3 regions of the Micromonospora sp. NBRC 110037 genome follow, and region 3 is predicted to be linked to each of the others. Evidence: riboswitches for the same ligand, from Rfam matches in the RefSeq annotation. Region 3 holds a riboswitch; each other region holds the start of a gene.
The links. A riboswitch is a leader RNA that binds a small molecule or an ion and turns the genes downstream of it on or off. The one in region 3 is predicted to bind cyclic di-AMP.

Region 1: linked by a shared signal. The riboswitch ahead of A4R25_RS27770 (hypothetical protein) and the one ahead of A4R25_RS05570 (transglycosylase family protein) in region 3 are both predicted to bind cyclic di-AMP.
Region 2: linked by a shared signal. The riboswitch ahead of A4R25_RS17890 (C39 family peptidase) and the one ahead of A4R25_RS05570 (transglycosylase family protein) in region 3 are both predicted to bind cyclic di-AMP.

What each region holds. Positions count from the first base shown of each region.
Region 1 covers NZ_BBVA01000012.1:103,938-109,548, forward strand. Annotated here, with positions in the region: gene A4R25_RS27745 (hypothetical protein) at 13-969, opposite strand; gene A4R25_RS27750 (heavy-metal-associated domain-containing protein) at 1,005-1,211, opposite strand; gene A4R25_RS27755 (metal-sensitive transcriptional regulator) at 1,292-1,591, shown strand; gene A4R25_RS27760 (SHOCT domain-containing protein) at 1,717-1,926, shown strand; gene A4R25_RS27765 (YibE/F family protein) at 2,091-3,374, shown strand; cyclic di-AMP (ydaO/yuaA leader) riboswitch at 3,529-3,660, shown strand; gene A4R25_RS27770 (hypothetical protein) at 3,664-4,689, shown strand; gene A4R25_RS27775 (carbonic anhydrase) at 4,751-5,410, opposite strand; gene A4R25_RS27780 (MarR family winged helix-turn-helix transcriptional regulator) at 5,570-5,611, shown strand, end outside.
Region 2 covers NZ_BBVA01000005.1:350,571-356,181, reverse strand. Annotated here, with positions in the region: gene A4R25_RS17905 (bifunctional cytidylyltransferase/SDR family oxidoreductase) at 1-236, shown strand, start outside; gene A4R25_RS17900 (CDP-glycerol glycerophosphotransferase family protein) at 256-1,932, shown strand; gene A4R25_RS17895 (alpha/beta fold hydrolase) at 1,941-2,687, opposite strand; gene A4R25_RS17890 (C39 family peptidase) at 2,933-3,766, opposite strand; cyclic di-AMP (ydaO/yuaA leader) riboswitch at 3,973-4,113, opposite strand; gene A4R25_RS17885 (hypothetical protein) at 4,414-5,178, opposite strand; gene A4R25_RS17880 (hypothetical protein) at 5,318-5,611, opposite strand, start outside.
Region 3 covers NZ_BBVA01000002.1:1,452,627-1,458,237, reverse strand. Annotated here, with positions in the region: gene A4R25_RS05580 (M4 family metallopeptidase) at 1-1,455, shown strand, start outside; gene A4R25_RS05575 (YbaB/EbfC family nucleoid-associated protein) at 1,551-2,000, opposite strand; gene A4R25_RS05570 (transglycosylase family protein) at 2,184-2,828, opposite strand; cyclic di-AMP (ydaO/yuaA leader) riboswitch at 2,827-2,972, opposite strand; gene A4R25_RS05565 (LLM class flavin-dependent oxidoreductase) at 3,145-4,707, shown strand; gene A4R25_RS05560 (helix-turn-helix domain-containing protein) at 4,754-5,230, shown strand; gene A4R25_RS05555 (SDR family oxidoreductase) at 5,264-5,611, shown strand, end outside.

The DNA of each region.
Region 1 (5,611 bases), on a different contig from region 3:
CACCTCCGGCGCTCAACTGTGCCCGTGCCCCGGCGTGCCGTGTCCGGCGTCCGGGGTCGGTGCGGTGGTGGATACCGGCGCGGTCCGGTCGCCGGCCAGGACGGTGAATTCGGCGGTGTGCACCGCGTCGCCGTGCCGGAAGTCCAGGTAGAGACGGTACGCCCCGGCCGAGGGCACCTCGGCGGCGAACGTGATCGCCGGACCGGCGGGGGTGCGCCCGTCGCCGGGTGTGCCCTCCGGGTGCACGTGCAGGTACGCCAGATCGCCCTGCCGCAGCGCCACCAGGTGCCCGTACGCGCCGAGGTAGGGCTGAAGGTCGGTGACCGGTCTCCCGTCGCGGCTGACGGAGAGCGTGAGCCGGCTGGTCCGGCCCGGCTCCGGCGTGCCGGTCAGGGTGACTGTGTAACCGTCGACGGTGGTGCTGGTCACCGGCGCCGGCAGCGGCCGGGCGGCCAGCTCGCCGGGGACCGTGACGTCCAGGCCGAGGGTCAGCGGCTCGCCGCCTTCGGGCGTGAAGTCGGCGAACGCCCGCCACACCCCGGGGCCGTCGAGCGGGGAGGCGACCCGCCAGGTGCCGTCGCCGGCCATCTCCGGGTGGACGTGCCGGAAGCCGGACAGGTCCCGGCGCGCGACGATCAGGTGCATGCGCTTGTCGTGGGCCACCTCGAAGCGGGTGACCGGCGTGCCGTCCGGGCCGGTGATCCGGAAGGCGAACTGCCCGGCCGGCGCGGTGGCGGGCTGGAGCGTGTAGCCGCCTTCGGAGACGAGCAGCCCGCCGGGCAGGTGCGCGTCGGCGCCGTTCTCGTCACCGTGACCGGTGTCGCCGGTCCCGTGGTCGCTGCCGCTGTCGTCGTGGCGGGTCTCGGCGGCCGGGGCGACGGGATCGGCCAGGTTGCCGATCCCGTACGCCGCGCCGAAGACCGCCACGAGGCCGAGCGCGAAGCCGCTGAGCTTCGTCGCCGTGTTCATGGTTTCTCCTCGGTTCTGCGGGTCCCGTGGACCCGTCACGCACCGACGAGGTCGTAGCCGGCCTCGTCGACCGCCGCGCGGACGGCGTCCGTGTCCAGCGGGTTCTGACTGGTGACGGTGACCCGGCCGGTGGCCAGGTCGACCTGGACGCCGGTGACGCCCGGAAGCGCGCTCAGCTCGGTGCTCACCGAGTTGACGCAGTGGCCGCAGGTCATGCCGCTCACCTGGTAGGTGCTCTCCATGTCGCCCTCCGATCTCATACCCCCTGGGGGTACAGCCGGAACGTTAGCATACCCCCGAGGGGTACGCTATCCTCGTTCTCATGACCGCTCCGTCCAGCCCGACCCGGGGCTACACCGCCAGCAAGGACCAGCTCCTCGCCCGGCTCCGCCGGATCGAGGGTCAGGTCCGTGGCATCGAGAAGATGGTCGAGGACGACCGTTACTGCATCGACGTGCTGACCCAGATCTCGGCCATCCAGGCGGCGCTGGACAAGGTCGGCCTCGGCCTGCTCGACGGGCACGCGCGGCACTGCATGCACGAGGGCGCCGCCGAGGGCCGGGCCGACGAGATGGCGACCGAGATGATGGCCGCCGTCGGCCGCCTGATGAAGCGCGGCTGAACGGGACCTCCGCCCCTCCGAGCAGGGCACATCGACCCGCGCCGACGCGCCCGTGCGGCCGTACCGTCGAAGTGGCGGGCAGGCCGGCCCCGGCGGACCCGCGGTGACGGACGGAGGGCGGCCCGATGATGTGGCAGAGCCCGATGATGGGCTGGATGTGGATCTGGTCCCTGGCGGTGCTGGCGGTGCTGGCAGGGCTCCTCTGGCTGGCCGTGCGGTGGACCGGCCCGCAGCGGTCCGGGCCGACGGCGGCCCGGCGCATCCTCGACGAGCGGTACGCCCGCGGCGAGATCGACGAGGACGAGTACCGGCGACGCCGGGCCGGACTGGCCTGACCCGCGCGGGGCGCGCGTCACCGGTCACGGTGTCCGGGAGCACCCAGCCGGGCTGCCTACCATGTCGGGGCGACGACCCGGACGTGGTCGACACGTCCGCGCCGGCCCGGTGACCAGACCGGTCCGGCGGACCAGGCGTCGCCGCGACCGTTGGGAGAGACGCCTTGGGTGCCGACCACACCCGCCCCGCACCGCCCACGCCACCGGGCGTACGGCGGCTGCTCGTCGCCGTGGTGGTGCCGCTGTTCGCGCTCACCGTGATCGCCGCGCTGGTGCTCTGGCCCCGGCAGGACCGGGAGCCGGTCGGCGGCGCGGACGTCCCCCGCTACCACGGCACCGTGACCCGGGTGGTCACCGAACCCTGCCCGCCGACGCCGGAGGCCCCGGAGGGCGCGGGCGGCCCCTGCGGCACCGCGACCGTCGCCGCCGAGCAGGGCCCGGACGCGGGACGGCAGGTCGAGACGCCGCTCCCGGCCGGACCGGGCGCGCCCCGGGTCGAGGTCGGCGACAAGATCGTCCTGGTCGAGCTGATCGACCCGGCCGACCCTTCGATGAAGTCCTACAACATCGCCGAGCACCAGCGCGGCACACCGCTGATCTGGCTGCTGGTGCTCTTCGCCGCCGCGATCGTGGCGTTCGGCCGCTGGCGCGGGCTCGCCGCGCTCGGCGGCTTGGCGGCCAGCTTCGCCATCCTGCTCGGCTTCGTGCTGCCCGGCATCGGTGGCGGCCAGCCGCCGCTGCTGGTGGCGATCGTGGGCGCCGCGTTGATCATGTTCGTGGTGCTCTACCTGACGCACGGGATCACCGCGCAGACGTCGGTGGCGGTGCTCGGCACGCTCGGCAGCCTGGTGATCACCGGCGTGCTCGGCCTGCTCGCCACGTCCGCCACCCACCTGACCGGCTTCGGCAGCGAGGACGCCACCACCCTGTCCATGTTCCAGGGCGACGTGGACCTGCACGGACTGCTGCTGGCGGGCATCATCATCGGCTCGCTGGGCGTGCTGGACGACGTCACCGTCACCCAGGCGGCCACCGTCACCGAACTCGCGCACGCCAACCCGGGGCTGTCCCGGCGGCAGCTCTACCGGGCGGCGACCCGCGTCGGCCGGGCCCACATCGCGTCCACCGTCAACACCATCGTGCTGGCGTACGCGGGCGCGTCGCTGCCACTGCTGCTCCTGCTGGTCGCCGACTCCCGCCCGGTGAGCCAGATCCTCACCAGCGAGTTCCTCGCCCAGGAGATCGTCCGCAGCGCGGTGGCCACGCTCGGCCTGATCGCCGCCGTACCGCTGACGACCGCACTGGCCGCGATCGTGACCACCGCCGGACGGCGCGCGCCCGGTCCGGAGCCGGCGTCGCCCGTACCCCCGCCGCCCCGTCCGCCGGCCGGACGCGACGACGCGCTGGAGGCGCTCGGCGGCGGAAAGAGTACGGAGGCGACATGGTGACACTCCGCACGGTGACCATCGATTTCAAACGCGACGCTGGTCACGGTGCGCCACGGCGAAATCTCGCTATTGGTCGGCTTCCGGACGTAGATCCGCAGGAGTGCTGTCGGGTAACCTCGCTGCCGGTCACCGCCGAAGGCGCGCACCGGCGCCAGCGGTGCCGCCGCCCAATCGCCTGCGGGCGAGCCGGGGAACCAGGTACATGGGGTGAATCCGCGCGAGCGGTAGGGGCCACTTCCGTCCCGAACCCGTCAGCTAACCCGGTCGGCGGCCGACGGAAGGGAACACTGTGACGCCACCCCTGCGCCGCTGGCTGACACCCCTGGTGGCCGTGCTGGCCTCGCTGGCAGTGCTGGCCGGGCCGAACTCGGCGACGGCGGCCCCCGCCGCGGCGGCCCCGAAGCCGTCCGGGCACGAGGAGGACGGCGAACCACCGCTCATCACCGAGGCGATCGACAGCGCCAACCGGAACTTCCTCCAGGCGAAGGCGAAGCTGGCCAAGTCGCAGGACCGCCAGCGGCGGCTGGCCGCCGAGGTACAGGCGGCACAGGCCGAACTCGAGGCGCTCAGCCCGCAGGTCAACCAGCTCGCCGCCCAGTCCTACCGGACCGGCCGGATGGGCGCGATGGCGATGCTGCTGGAGAGCAACTCGCCCGACTCGTTCGTCCGCCGCGTCAACGCCCTGGACGAGCTGAACCTCCTCAACGCGCAGCGCCTGGCCGCCATCAACGCGGTCAAGAACCGCGCCGAGACGGCCAAGATCGCGCTCGACGCCGAGGTGCGCGAGCAGGAGAAGCAGAAGAACGCGATGGAGCGCGAGAAGGTGCAGGCCGAACGCGCCCTCAAGCTCGTCGGCGGCCTCGGCTTCACCGGCGGCCTGGTCGACGCCACCTCACCGGTCGCCAAGATCGGCCCCGGCCGCACCGCCGACGGCGGCTGGAAGGCCGAGTCGTGCAGCGAGAACGACCCGACCACCTCGGGCTGCATCACGCCGCGGACGCTGCACGCCTACAAGGAGGTCCGGCGCGCCGGCTACACGCGCTTCGTGGGCTGTTACCGGCCGGGCGGGCCGTGGGAGCACCCCAAGGGCAAGGCGTGCGACTGGTCGCTGCAGAACAGCGGCTTCTCACCCTGGCACAACAACGACACCCGCAAGTACGGCAACGACGTGGCCGCCTTCCTCATCCGCAACGCCGACCGGCTGGGCATCTACTACGTGATCTGGAACCGGCAGATCTGGTTCCCGGCCACCGGCTGGAGGTCGTACAGCGGGCCGTCGAACCACACCGACCACGTCCACATGTCGATGCTCTGACCTGGACGCAGCAAGAAGGGGCCGCCCCCGTGGGCGGCCCCTTCGTCGTCCGGCGCTCCGGTCAGCCGGCCAGCGCCGCGTCCGCGTCCGCCGGCGACGAGGGAGCGGGCAGTGACGCCGGGACCTGCGCCACTGTCCGCACCTCGCCGCCGGAGAGCCGGTACGACATCCCCGCCACCGTGCACCGGCCCGCCGCGACCCGCTCGGCCAGCACGGAGGACCGGGCCAGCAGCGTCTCCACGGTCTGCGCGATGTGGACGTCGATGATGCCGTCGAGGTCGTCGATGCCCTGCCGGGCGGCGCGCAGCAGGCTGGGCGAGACCGCGTCCACCACCGCTCCCAGGTGCCCGGCCGGAGCGGCGCCGGTCCGGACCCCCTCCCGGGCGGCCTGGACCGCGCCGCAGGAGTCGTGCCCGAGCACCACCACGAGCGGCGTGCCCAGCACGGTGACCGCGTACTCGACGCTGCCGAGCACCTCGGGCCCGGCGGTGTGCCCGGCGGTACGCACCACGAAGAGGTCACCGAGACCCCGATCGAAGATGATCTCCGCGGCGAGCCGCGAGTCGGAGCAGCCGACGATCACCGCGAAGGGGTGCTGGCCGTCGGCCACCGCCGCCCGGTGCCCGGCGTCCTGATTCGGATGCTGCGGCACACCGGTGACGAACCGGTGGTTGCCGGCACGCAGCTCGGCGAGCGCCTGCTCCGGGCTTCTCGGCGTCATCTGCCTCACCTCGTCTACCTGCGGAACGACCAGGCCGGACGGCCTCGCGACTTCACGGTCACACGGCGTCAGGGGCACGTCAAGATTCGTGATACGCATTTCATACTTTCCCGTGCCGGCCCGCGTCCGATTCGGGTCGGCAGCGTCGATGGCCATAGCATGGCCACCATGGCGACGACACCAGGTGAGGACGGGAGCCGC
Region 2 (5,611 bases), on a different contig from region 3:
GGGTCAACTGCGTCAACCCGGAGCGCACCGCCACCCCGATGCGGACGCGGGCGTTCGGCGAGGAGCCGGAGCACACGCTGCTCTCCTCCGAGGCGGTCGCGCAGGCGTCCCTGGACGTGCTGATCTCCGAACTGACCGGCCAGGTGGTCGACGTGCGCCGGTCCCCCGGCGAGCAGGTCGCCGCCGTACCGGCGCAGCCCGGCGCCGACCGGTCCGAGCTGTCCACCGGCGCCTGAGACCGACGGGACGTGCCAGATGCGTGGTGACCTGGTCCGCAAGTTGCTCGCCCGAGTACTGACCACCGGGCTGGCGGTGCTGGCCTTCCTGGTCGTGGCGCTCACCGGCGCCACCGGCTGGGGCCTGGCCCTGGCCGTCGCGGCGCTCGCCGCCACCGCCTGGGAACGCCGGGTCCGGCCGTCCGCCGACGGTCTCGCCGAGACGGTGCTCGTCGCCGCCGGCATCCTCGTCGGCTACGCCCGGCGCCTCGACGACGGCTTCGACCCGGCCCTCGCGGCCACCGCGCTGGTCCTGCTCGGCCTGGTGCTGCTGGTCGGCCCGCTGCGGCAGGCCGGCGCGCTGGAGATCCGGGCGGCGAACCTTCCGGTACGCACGTGGACGCCGCTGGTCGCCGCCCGGCTCGGTGACGCGCTGCTGGTGCTGCTCGCCGTGGTGGCGCTCGCCGCCGCGCTGGCGCTGCCCGCCTTCACGGCGCTCGCCGCCGCGCTGCTCGTCGGCGCCGGCTGCGGGGCGGTCGCGCTCGACCTCGCCCGGCGCCGGTTCCGGCCGCCCGCCGGCGGGGGCCCGGTCGGCCGCGCGCTGCGCCGCCACCAGCCCGAGTTCGTGCTGCACTTCTCCGCGCCGCCCGGCTCCGAGTACCAGGTCACCATGTGGCTGCCGTACCTGGAACGGATCGGCCGCCCGTTCATGGTGGTGCTGCGCGAGCCGGAGCTCCTGCCGGCCGTCGCCGCCGCCACCCGCGCCCCGGTGGTCCTCTGCCCCACCCTGAAGGCGCTCGACGAGGCGCTGGTGCCCAGCCTGCGCGTCGCCTTCTACGTCAACCACGGCGCGAAGAACGCCCACCTGATCCGGTTCAACCAGCTCACCCACGTGCAGCTGCACCACGGCGACAGCGACAAGGCCCCGAGCGCCAACCCGGTCTCGGCCATCTTCGACAAGATCTTCGTGGCCGGGCAGGCCGCGATCGACAGGTACGCCCGCGCCGGCGTGGAGATCCCCGCCGACAAGTTCGTCGTGGTCGGCCGGCCCCAGGTCGAGGCCATCGAGGTACGCCGGGAGCCGGTCGCCGCGTCGGCGCACCCGACGGTCCTCTACACCCCAACGTGGACCGGGCACCACGCCGACGCCAACTACTGCTCGCTGCCGGTGGCCGAGACGCTGATCCGCCGGCTGATCGACCGCGGGGCGGCGGTGATCCTGCGCGCCCACCCGTACACCGACAAGAACCCGGCCTCGGCCCGCCAGCTCGCCCGGCTCACCGAGCTGCTCGCCGCCGACCGGGCCAAGACCGGCCGCCCGCACCTGTTCGGCGCCGCCGCGGCCCGCGAGCTGACGCTCACCGAGTGCGTCAACCGCGCCGACGCGCTGGTCTCCGACGTCTCCGGCGTCATCTCCGACTGGCTCTACTCCGGCAAGCCGTACGCGGTCACCGACACCGGCGCCGACGGCGAGCACTTCGTCGAGCGGTTCCCGCTCGCGGCGTCCGGCTACGTGCTGCGGCGCGACATGTCCAACGTGGACCAGGTGATCACCGACCTGCTCGACGCCGACCCGAAGGCCGCGCAGCGCTGGGCGGCGCGCACCCGCTACCTGGGCGACTTCCCCGCCGACGCCTACGCCGAGGCGTTCCTCGCCGCCGCCCGCCGAGAGCTGGAGGCCGACTGGGCGGTCCCGGCGCAGCGCGCCGTCGTGTAGGCCCCGCTCTACAGGTACGCGTCGAGCAGGGCGAGCACGGCGGCCGGGTCCTCGACGTGCGCGTTGTGGCCCAGGCCGGGCAGGGTGGCCACCGGCACGCCCAGCTCCTTGAGCTGCGCGTCGCTCACCATCGGGTCCTGCTCGCCGCGGGCCAGCAGCACCGGCACGCCGGTCGCGGCCAGCTGGGCGGGCAGCCGAGGCTCGCCGACCGCGAACGCGGCCGGGTCCATCGCCAGCCGCCAGCGGCCGTCGACCCGCCGCAGCCCCGCCTCCACCACCGGGTGGTCCGGGGCGAACAGCCCGGCCAGCCCCGAGACGCGCAGGTAGCGGCGGGCCGCCTCGTCCCGGGTGGCGAACCAGGTGACCGGCCGGGCGGCCAGCTCGCTCGCCTTCGCCAGCTCGGCCGGGGACCAGACCGCCTTGATGCCGAGCCCCACCACCGCGTCCACCGGAAGAGCCCGCTGCCGGGCCGCGAGCGCCAGCGCCACCACCCCGCCGAGCGAGTGCCCGAGCAGCACCAGCCGGTCGTGCGGGCCCAGCCGGAGCGGACCGAGCCCGTCCGCGACGCGCTGGGCCAGGGCGTCGAACGAGTAGCCGTCGAGCGGCGGCGACCAGCCGTGGCCGGCCAGGTCGGGGGCGAGCCAGCGCCCGGGCCAGCGGCGCTCCAGCAGTGGCGCCCAGGGCAGCCACACCTCGCCGGTGGCGCCCATGCCGTGCAGGAGAATCAGGTGCCGGTCCCCCGTCGCATCGCCCATTGGCGCAGTCTGCCACCGCCCGCCCCGGACACGCGAGACCGAACCCGCCCCGCCCAAACCGCCCGCCCTCGCCCTCGCCGCCGATCTTGGAGTTGTGGTGCCTCCCATAGCGGGGCGAGCCGGGCATACCAGGCGCCACAAGTCCAAGATCGGCGCGCCGAGAGGGCGGCGGGCGAGGGGCGGGCGGGGACGGGGAAGGCCGGCGCCCCGGGACGGGGTGCCGGCCTTCGCAGGGTGCGGGGCGGTCAGGCGGAGTAGCCGCGGCTGGCGATCCAGTGCGCCAGGTCGATCGTGGTGAGCCAGTACGACGGCAGCGACGGGTCGGCCGAGTCGGCGATCCGGACGGTCCGGCCGTCGTCCTTGTAGCCGATCACCGCGACGTAGTGGCCGCCGGGGAACGAGTGCCAGCCGCCGTTGGTGTCGGTGGCGGTGCCGGCGACGTTCGCGACGACCCCCCGGCCGTTGCTGATCGCCTCGACCACGTCGGCCTGGAGCCGGTCCATCTGGGCCGGGCTGGCCGAGCCGGGAATCATCCGGGTCCGGTACGGGTTGCCCTTGACCTGCTGGTTGAGCACGCGCGTGGTGTCCTCGGCCGAGTTGGTGCCCATCTCGGTGGTGCCGAGCGGGCCGGCGAGGGCGTCCTGGCTGCGCTCGATGCCGGTGGCGCTGAGCGCGTTGCGCACGGCGGCCGGGCCGCAGTAGTAGTAGTTGATCTGCGCCTGGTAGTCGTAGTCCAGCGTCTTGCTCGACGGCGGCTTCGGCGCGGCCTTGGTGACGTCCGGGTCCGCCGCGGCCTTCTTCGCCGACGGGGAGGCGCTGGGCGACTTGCTGGGCTCGGCGCTCGGCGACGCCGGCGGGACGCCGATACGCGCCTCGCTGCGGCTGGCGGGCTCGCCGAGCCGTGCGCCGAGTTCGGCGACCGAGGCGGTGTTCTCCTGCTGGACCGGGGCGTCCTCACCGGCGGCGAGGGCGGTGCCGGCGCCGGCGGCCAGCACGAGCGCCGCGGCCGATCCGGCGATGATCTGGTACGGGCGTTCGGTGGCGATCCGCCGCAGCTGACGCTTCAGGTGGTGCTTCACGAAATCCTCCACGGGGGGCGTGATCGGCACACGCCGGCCCGGCACGTGGCGGGGTTCACACGTGCTGGCAGGCCGGATGGGCCGGGGGAACGGGTACGCCCGCGATGCCGGGCGCCCAGGGGCGGTTTGCCGGTCGCGTCAGGCGAGCGCGGGTACCGCGGAGCCGTGGAGGCGGGGGGACGATCGAGGGGTGGGCACGAGGATGGGACTCCTTCCGTGGCCGCCGACCGGGTTAGCTGACGGATTCGGGCGGGAAGTACGCCCTACCGCGGCAGTGGCCGCGGATTCACCCCGATGGTGCTCATGGTTCCCCGGTTCGTGATGACACGATTAGGCGGGTCGGCGCGGCGTCGCCTTCTGCGATCGGGTACCGCACCGGACGCGCCGACACTACCGGCGGGTACTGCCCCTGCCAAGCGCTCCCACCTGCGTAAACATGATCCCCGGTAACGGATTTCGGAACAGCCGGTTACTCACTTCACTCAATGGGACAAGCGGTGGTGACGGCGCCCGGGAGGCGAAAAGGGGACAGACGGCGGGCGCGTGACCGGCAATGGCGCGGCTCATTGGCCTGTTCTGCGCTCCACGCCCGTTTCGGCGCCGGGGGTGAGCCGGCTCACCACATTCCGGGTAACAATTCGGTCGCCTCAGCCGACCCGGGCCGGACGCCAGCGGGCGTTGCGGACGGACGCGCCGACCGGCAGGGGGATCGTCGCCACGCCGCGGGACACCGGGGCGGGCCGCACCGCCAGGGTGGCCGCGTACGCCTCGGCGGCGAGCGTACGGGCGGCCTCGGCGGCCAGTTCGGCGTCCCGCCACGCCTGCCGCTCCCGCTCGGCGGCGCTCTCCCAGCCGGTCCGGCGCCGGTCCCGTACGGCCCGGGCCAGCACGATCTCCTGCTCGGCCGGGTGCCGGCGCGGGTCCCACCCGTTGCGGCGCGCCAGCACGTCGGCGAGTTGCCGGGCGGACAGGTCGCCGCGCCAGTGCGCCGTCATGGCGGCGTGGTGCAGCCAGCGCTCCCGGGCCGCGTACTCCGCCGGGGTGCGCGGGGTGCGCGGGGCGGCCAGCGCGGCGGCCCCGGCCAGGCGGCGGGCGGCGCTGTCCGCCTCGTCGTACGCGGTCCAGGCGCGTTCCGCCTCGTCCTGCGCGGCCAGCCACCGTTCCCGGCGGCGACGGGCCGTCTGGGCGGCCCCGGCGGCGGCCACCGCCACCTCCTCGGCGTACCGGACGAGGTCGTCGCGGCGCGCGGCGTCCTGGTCCACCGGATCGGCGGCTACCTCGGCGACGCCGTCGCGCTCGGGCCGGGCCACCAGCGCGGCGAGCAGGCCGAACGCGAGCAGCATCAGGAAGGACCAGATGGCGGCGGCCTCGGGGACCGCGGTGAGGAAGTGGTAGAGAGCGGTCTGCGACATGGTCGGCACCTCACGGGAAGAACCTGGCGGGAGACTCCGCACGGCCGGTCGGGGCGCGGCGCGGGGGCGCCGGGCCGGCGAAGGGCGGGTGCGGGATGACGTTCGGTGGGTGCGGTGACGGGCGCGGCCCGTGGGCGGATCAGCGGGCGGGCGGGGCCCGCAGGCCGACCGGCGCGGTGATCCGGCCGGCCGGGACCGGCTGCGGGTCGTTCGGGAGCGTGTCGGTGGCCCGTGCGGCGGGCGCGGGTGCGCCGTCGGGACGGGCCTGCCGCTCGGCGGCGCGGTCGGATTCCGGTCGCGGGGCGGTCGGCGTGCTCACGTACGCCGGGCCGGCTGGCGCGGCCGGGGCGGCGGCGGCCGGCAGCGTGGCCGCGCCGAACGAACAGGCGACGACCACGGCGAGACTGGCGAGCATCCGGGCGGTCCAGCGCGC
Region 3 (5,611 bases):
GGCACCGGCGCCTGGAACGGGCCCAGCCCGCTCACGCTCAACACCACCCAGTCGGGCTCCACGTACACCATGAAGGACCCGACCGTCACGAACCTGAGCTGCCAGGACGCGGCGAACAACACCACGTTCAGCGGCTCCGACGACGTGTGGGGCAACGGCACCGCCACGAACAAGGAGACCGGCTGCGTGGACGCGCTGTTCTCCGCGCAGACCGAGCACAAGATGCTCGCCCAGTGGCTGGGCCGCAACGGCGCCAACGGCAACGGCGGCTACTGGCCGATCCGGGTGGGCCTCAACGACCAGAACGCCTACTACGACGGCAGCCAGGTGCAGATCGGCAAGAACACCGCCGGTCAGTGGATCGGCTCGCTGGACGTGGTGGCGCACGAGATCGGCCACGGCATCGACGACAACACCCCCGGCGGCATCTCCGGCGGCGGCACGCAGGAGTTCGTGGCGGACACGTTCGGCGCGGCCACCGAGTGGTTCGCCAACGAGCCGTCCAGCTACGACGCGCCGGACTTCCTGGTCGGCGAGAAGATCAACCTGGTCGGCTCCGGCCCGATCCGCAACATGTACAACCCGTCGGCGCTCGGCGACCCGAACTGCTACTCCAGCAGCATCCCGTCGACCGAGGTGCACGCCGCGGCCGGGCCCGGCAACCACTGGTTCTACCTGCTGGCCAACGGCAGCAGCCCGACCAACGGGCAGCCGTCCAGCTCGACCTGCAACAGCAGCAGCGTGAGCGGACTGGGCATCCAGAAGGCCATCAAGATCATGTACAACGCCATGCTGCTGAAGACGTCGTCCTCGTCCTACCTGAAGTACCGCGTCTGGACGTTGCAGGCGGCGAAGAACCTCTACCCGAGCAGCTGCACCGAGTTCAACGCGGTCAAGGCGGCCTGGGCGGCGGTCAGCGTACCGGCCCAGTCGGGTGAGCCGACCTGCGCCGGCGGCACCCCGACGCCCACGCCGACCGCCACCACCACCCCGCCGTCGGGCGGCTGCTCCGGCAACAAGCTCGCCAACCCCGGCTTCGAGTCGGGCAACGTGAGCTGGACCGCCTCGTCCGGCGTCATCACCACCGACAGCGGCCAGGCCGCGCACGGCGGCTCGTACAAGGCGTGGCTGGACGGGTACGGCTCGTCGCACACCGACACGCTCAGTCAGTCGGTGACGATCCCGGCCGGATGCCGCGCGACGTTCAGCTTCTGGCTGCACATCGACAGCGCGGAGACGACCACCGGCACCGCGTACGACAAGCTCACCGTCAAGGCCGGCAGCACCACGCTGGCCACCTACTCCAACCTGAACAAGGCCACCGGCTACGTGCAGCGGTCCTTCGACATCTCGTCGCTCGCAGGCACCACGGCGACCATCTCGTTCAGCGGCGTGGAGGACAGCTCACTGCAGACGTCCTTCGTCGTCGACGACACCGCGGTCACCCTGAGCTGACCGTGGCGTAGCGCGGCCGGTCGTCGTCCTCCCGGCGGCCGGCCGCCTCGTCGTGCCGGGCGGTGCCGCGTCGCGCCTGGCCGCGTGCGGTCGGGTCAGGCCGGACGCCCGGCCTGGGACGCCGTGCCGCGGTCGCGGTGGATCCGCGCGGCCGCCTCGTGCATCGCGCGACCGAACAGCTCGGCCTGGTCACCCATGCTGCCGAGCCGGGCGGCGAGCGCGTCGGCGTCGGCCCGCGCCGACGCGCTGACCCGGGCGTCCAGCTCGGACAGCGCGGCGTTGGCGGCGGCGGTGACATGTCCGCAGAGGACGTCGAGGGGCTCGCCGGCCAAGTCCGGGTCGATCGTCACGGAATCCAGCCGGCCACCCTGAACGGCGACCGCGCGGACCCGGCCGTCGGCTGCGGTGCCCTCGGCGCGCAGCAGGTCGCCCGGCTCGCCGTCGGCGTGCTCCGAGGCCCGGGAGCGCATCGCGGTGAGCGCCTGCTGCGTGCGGGTCAGCAGTTCGTCGATGCTCGCGGCCGCCGAGAACGGATCGTTGGTCATTTCCGCGCTTTCTTCACGTCTGAGCCGATCATCGTGACCCTAGCAACCGGCTCCGACGAATCGCGGTCAGCGGCCGTCACGGGTGGCGTCCGGTGCCGCGAGCAGGCCGGACACCGGCGGCGCGGCGTGTCGCGGACGGCCGGACGCCCGGCCGGAGCGAACCGGCCGGGCGTCCGGACCAGATCAGCGCAGACGGAGCCGCTGACCGGGGAAGATCAGGCCGGGGTCGTCGCCGACCACTGCCCGGTTGCGCTCGTGCAGGGCACGCCAGCCACCGTCGACCCGCTGCGCCACGGCGATCTCCGACAGCGTGTCCCCGCGCCGGACCACGTACGTCCCGGCCGACGGCTGCGGCGCCGCAGTCGTCGCGGCCCGCTCCGGCGCGGTCTTGCGCGTGGCGGCCCGCTTCGGGGCGGACTTCTTCGAGGTGGCCTTCTTCGGGGCCGCCCGCTCGGACCGGGTCGCCGCGGCGTTCGCCGAGCCGCCCTTCTTGCCGCAGACCGGCCACGCGCCGATGCCCTGGCCGCGCAACACCTTCTCCGCGACGGCGATCTGCTCGGACCGGCTGGCCAGGTCGGCGCGGGCGGCGTACTTCTGGCCGCCGTAGCCGTTCCAGGTGGCGCGGGAGAACTGGAGCCCGCCGTAGTAGCCGTTGCCGGTGTTGATCTTCCAGTTGCCGCCGGACTCGCAGCGCGCGACCGCGTCCCAGTTGACGCCCGCGCTGGCCGGAGCGGCCGGGCCGAACAGGCTCGCGGCGCCGACGACGGCGCCGGTCACCACCGCACCGAGAGCGGTACGGCGGCTTCGGGCCGAGTATGCAGTTGCCATGTGGATTCCTCCACGCCGACGAGGTGAGCTGTCGGGTTCGGGCCGAGGAGCCCGGCCGCCGGTGGCGGCTTCACCCCGAGGTGACGATGCACCGTGGAACGTGTGGTTCCCCCGCTCCCGCACGAGGTTCGGTTACCGGGGCCGGCGGCGGGATTTGGCGTTTCCGGCCCGCGGTGCCCGCGAATGCGGGCGAAACCGACGCTAAGGACGGTTTGCGACGATCGTCCACTTCTTGTGACGGTGTTCACCCGGCCGGGCTACCACCTGTGGAGCTACCGTGGCAGGGCCGAGCAAGATCACGGGAGGGGCGGGACGGATGACCGATCACGGACACGAGCTCACCTTCGGCGGCTTCATCACGCCCGCCGCCGGGCAACCCGACCAGGTGGTGGCGCTGGCCACGCTCTGCGAACAGGTCGGGCTGGACCTGGTCACGTTCCAGGACCACCCGTACCAGCCGGGCTTCCTGGACACCTGGACGCTGATGTCCTACGTGGCCGCCGTCACCGAGCGCATCCGCCTGGCCGGCAACGTGCTCAACCTGCCGCTGCGCCAGCCGGTGGTGCTGGCCCGCAGCGTGGCCAGCCTGGACCTGCTCACCGGCGGCCGGGTCGAGATGGGACTCGGCGCGGGCGCGTTCTGGGACGCGATCGAGGCGACGGGCGGGCGGCGCCTGTCCCCCGGCGCGGCGGTCGAGGCCCTGGACGAGGCGATCCGGGTGATCCGCGAGGTCTGGGACACCGACCGCCGCGGCATGATCCGCGTCGACGGCGAGCACTACCGGGTGGTCGGCGCCAAGCGCGGTCCGGCGCCCGCGCATCGGGTGGGCATCTGGGTCGGCGCGTACAAGCCGCGCATGCTGCGCCTGGTCGGCCGCGCCGCGGACGGCTGGCTGCCCTCCCTGTCCTACCTGCCCAAGGGCCCCGACGAGCTGCCCGCCCTGAACGCGCTCGTGGACGAGGGCGCCGAGGCTGCCGGGCGCGACCCGGCCGAGATCCGCCGCATGCTCAACGTGACCGGCACGTTCGCGCGCTCGTCGGCCGGCTTCCTGGCCGGCCCGCCGGAGCAGTGGGTGGAGGAGCTGGCCGGGCTCACGCTGGAGCACGGCGTCACCACGTTCATCCTCGGCAGCGACGAGCCGCGCGCGATCCAGATCTTCGCCCAGGAGGTAGCGCCGGCGGTCCGCGAGCTCGTCGCCGCCGAGCGCACCGCGCCCGGCAGCGGGGCCCGCGCGGTCGCCGACGACACGGCCGCCACCGGCGGCGCGGCCACGCTGGCGGTCACCCCCACCCCCGACCCGGGGGTACGTCTGAGCGCGCGCCGCCCCTGGGACGAGTCGACCCGGCCGACCGCCCCGCCGCCTCCGGCCGGCCAGGTCTACCCACCCCGGGGGCAGGCCGCCGGGCAGCACCTGGTGGACGTGCACGACCACCTGCGCCAGGAGCTGGCCCAGGTGCGCGACCTGCTGGAACAGGTCAAGCGGGGCGCCGTCTCGCCGGGCCGGGCGCGGGCGGCGCTCAACGAGATGACCATGCGGCAGAACAACTGGACGCTCGGGGCGTACTGCGCGGCCTACTGCACCATGGTCACCCAGCACCACGGGCTGGAGGACGCCTCGATCTTCCCGCACCTGCGCCGCTCCGAGGCCGGGCTGGCGGCCGTGCTCGACCGCCTCGAGGAGGAACACGTGGTGATCCACGGGGTGGTGGAGGGCGTCGACCGGGCGCTCGTGGAACTGGTCCACCGGCCCGGCGACTTCACGCAGCTCCAGGAGGCGGTGGACCTGCTCACCGACACGCTGCTGTCGCACCTGTCGTACGAGGAGCACCAGATCGTCGAGCCGCTGGCCCGGCACGGCTTCTTCCCCGGCCAGCTGTGAGGTAGCTGACTTTTGATTTCCTAAGTCAGGGGGTACCGTCGAAGCCATGACGGACCTCCTTGCCCAGCGTGACTCCTGGTCCACCGCCAACTGCTCGATCGCCCGGGCGCTGGAGGTGGTCGGCAACCGCACCACGCTGCTCCTGCTGCGCGAGGCGTCGTTCGGCACCCGCCGCTTCGACGACTTCGCGCGGCGGGTCGGCGTCAGCGAGCCCGTCGCCGCCGCACGCCTCAAGCAGCTCGTCGCCGACGGGCTGCTCGACCGGCGCCCCTACCGCGAGCCCGGGCAGCGTACCCGCGACGAGTACGTGCTCACCGCCAAGGGCAGCGACCTGATCCCGGTGCTGGTCGCGCTGCGGCAGTGGGGCGACACGTACGCCGCCGACGAGGCCGGCCCGGCCGTCCGGCTGACCCACGACGAGTGCGGCGCGGCCGTGCACGCCCGGCTGCGCTGCGACGCCGGACACGACGTACCGCCCGGCGAGCTGGCCGTCCTGCCCGGTCCGGGCCTGCTGTCCGCCTGACCCACCTTCCTTCCCCACCCCTCGGAGCGAGACATGAAGATCGCTGGAAGCACCGCCCTGGTCACCGGCGCCAACCGTGGCTTCGGCCGGCACCTGGCCGCCGAACTCGTCGCGCGCGGCGCGACCGTCTGGGCCGGCGCCCGCAACCCGGACACCGTCGACCTGCCCGGCGTCACCCCGGTACGCCTCGACATCACCGACCCCGCCTCGGTGGCCGCCGCCGCGGAGCGGGCCGGCGACGTGACGCTGCTGGTGAACAACGCCGGCGTGAGCACCGGCGCCGACCTGCTCGACGGTGACCTCGCGCAGATCCGGCTGGAGCTGGAGACGCACTACCTCGGCACGCTGTCGGTGGTACGCGCGTTCGCGCCCCGGATCGCG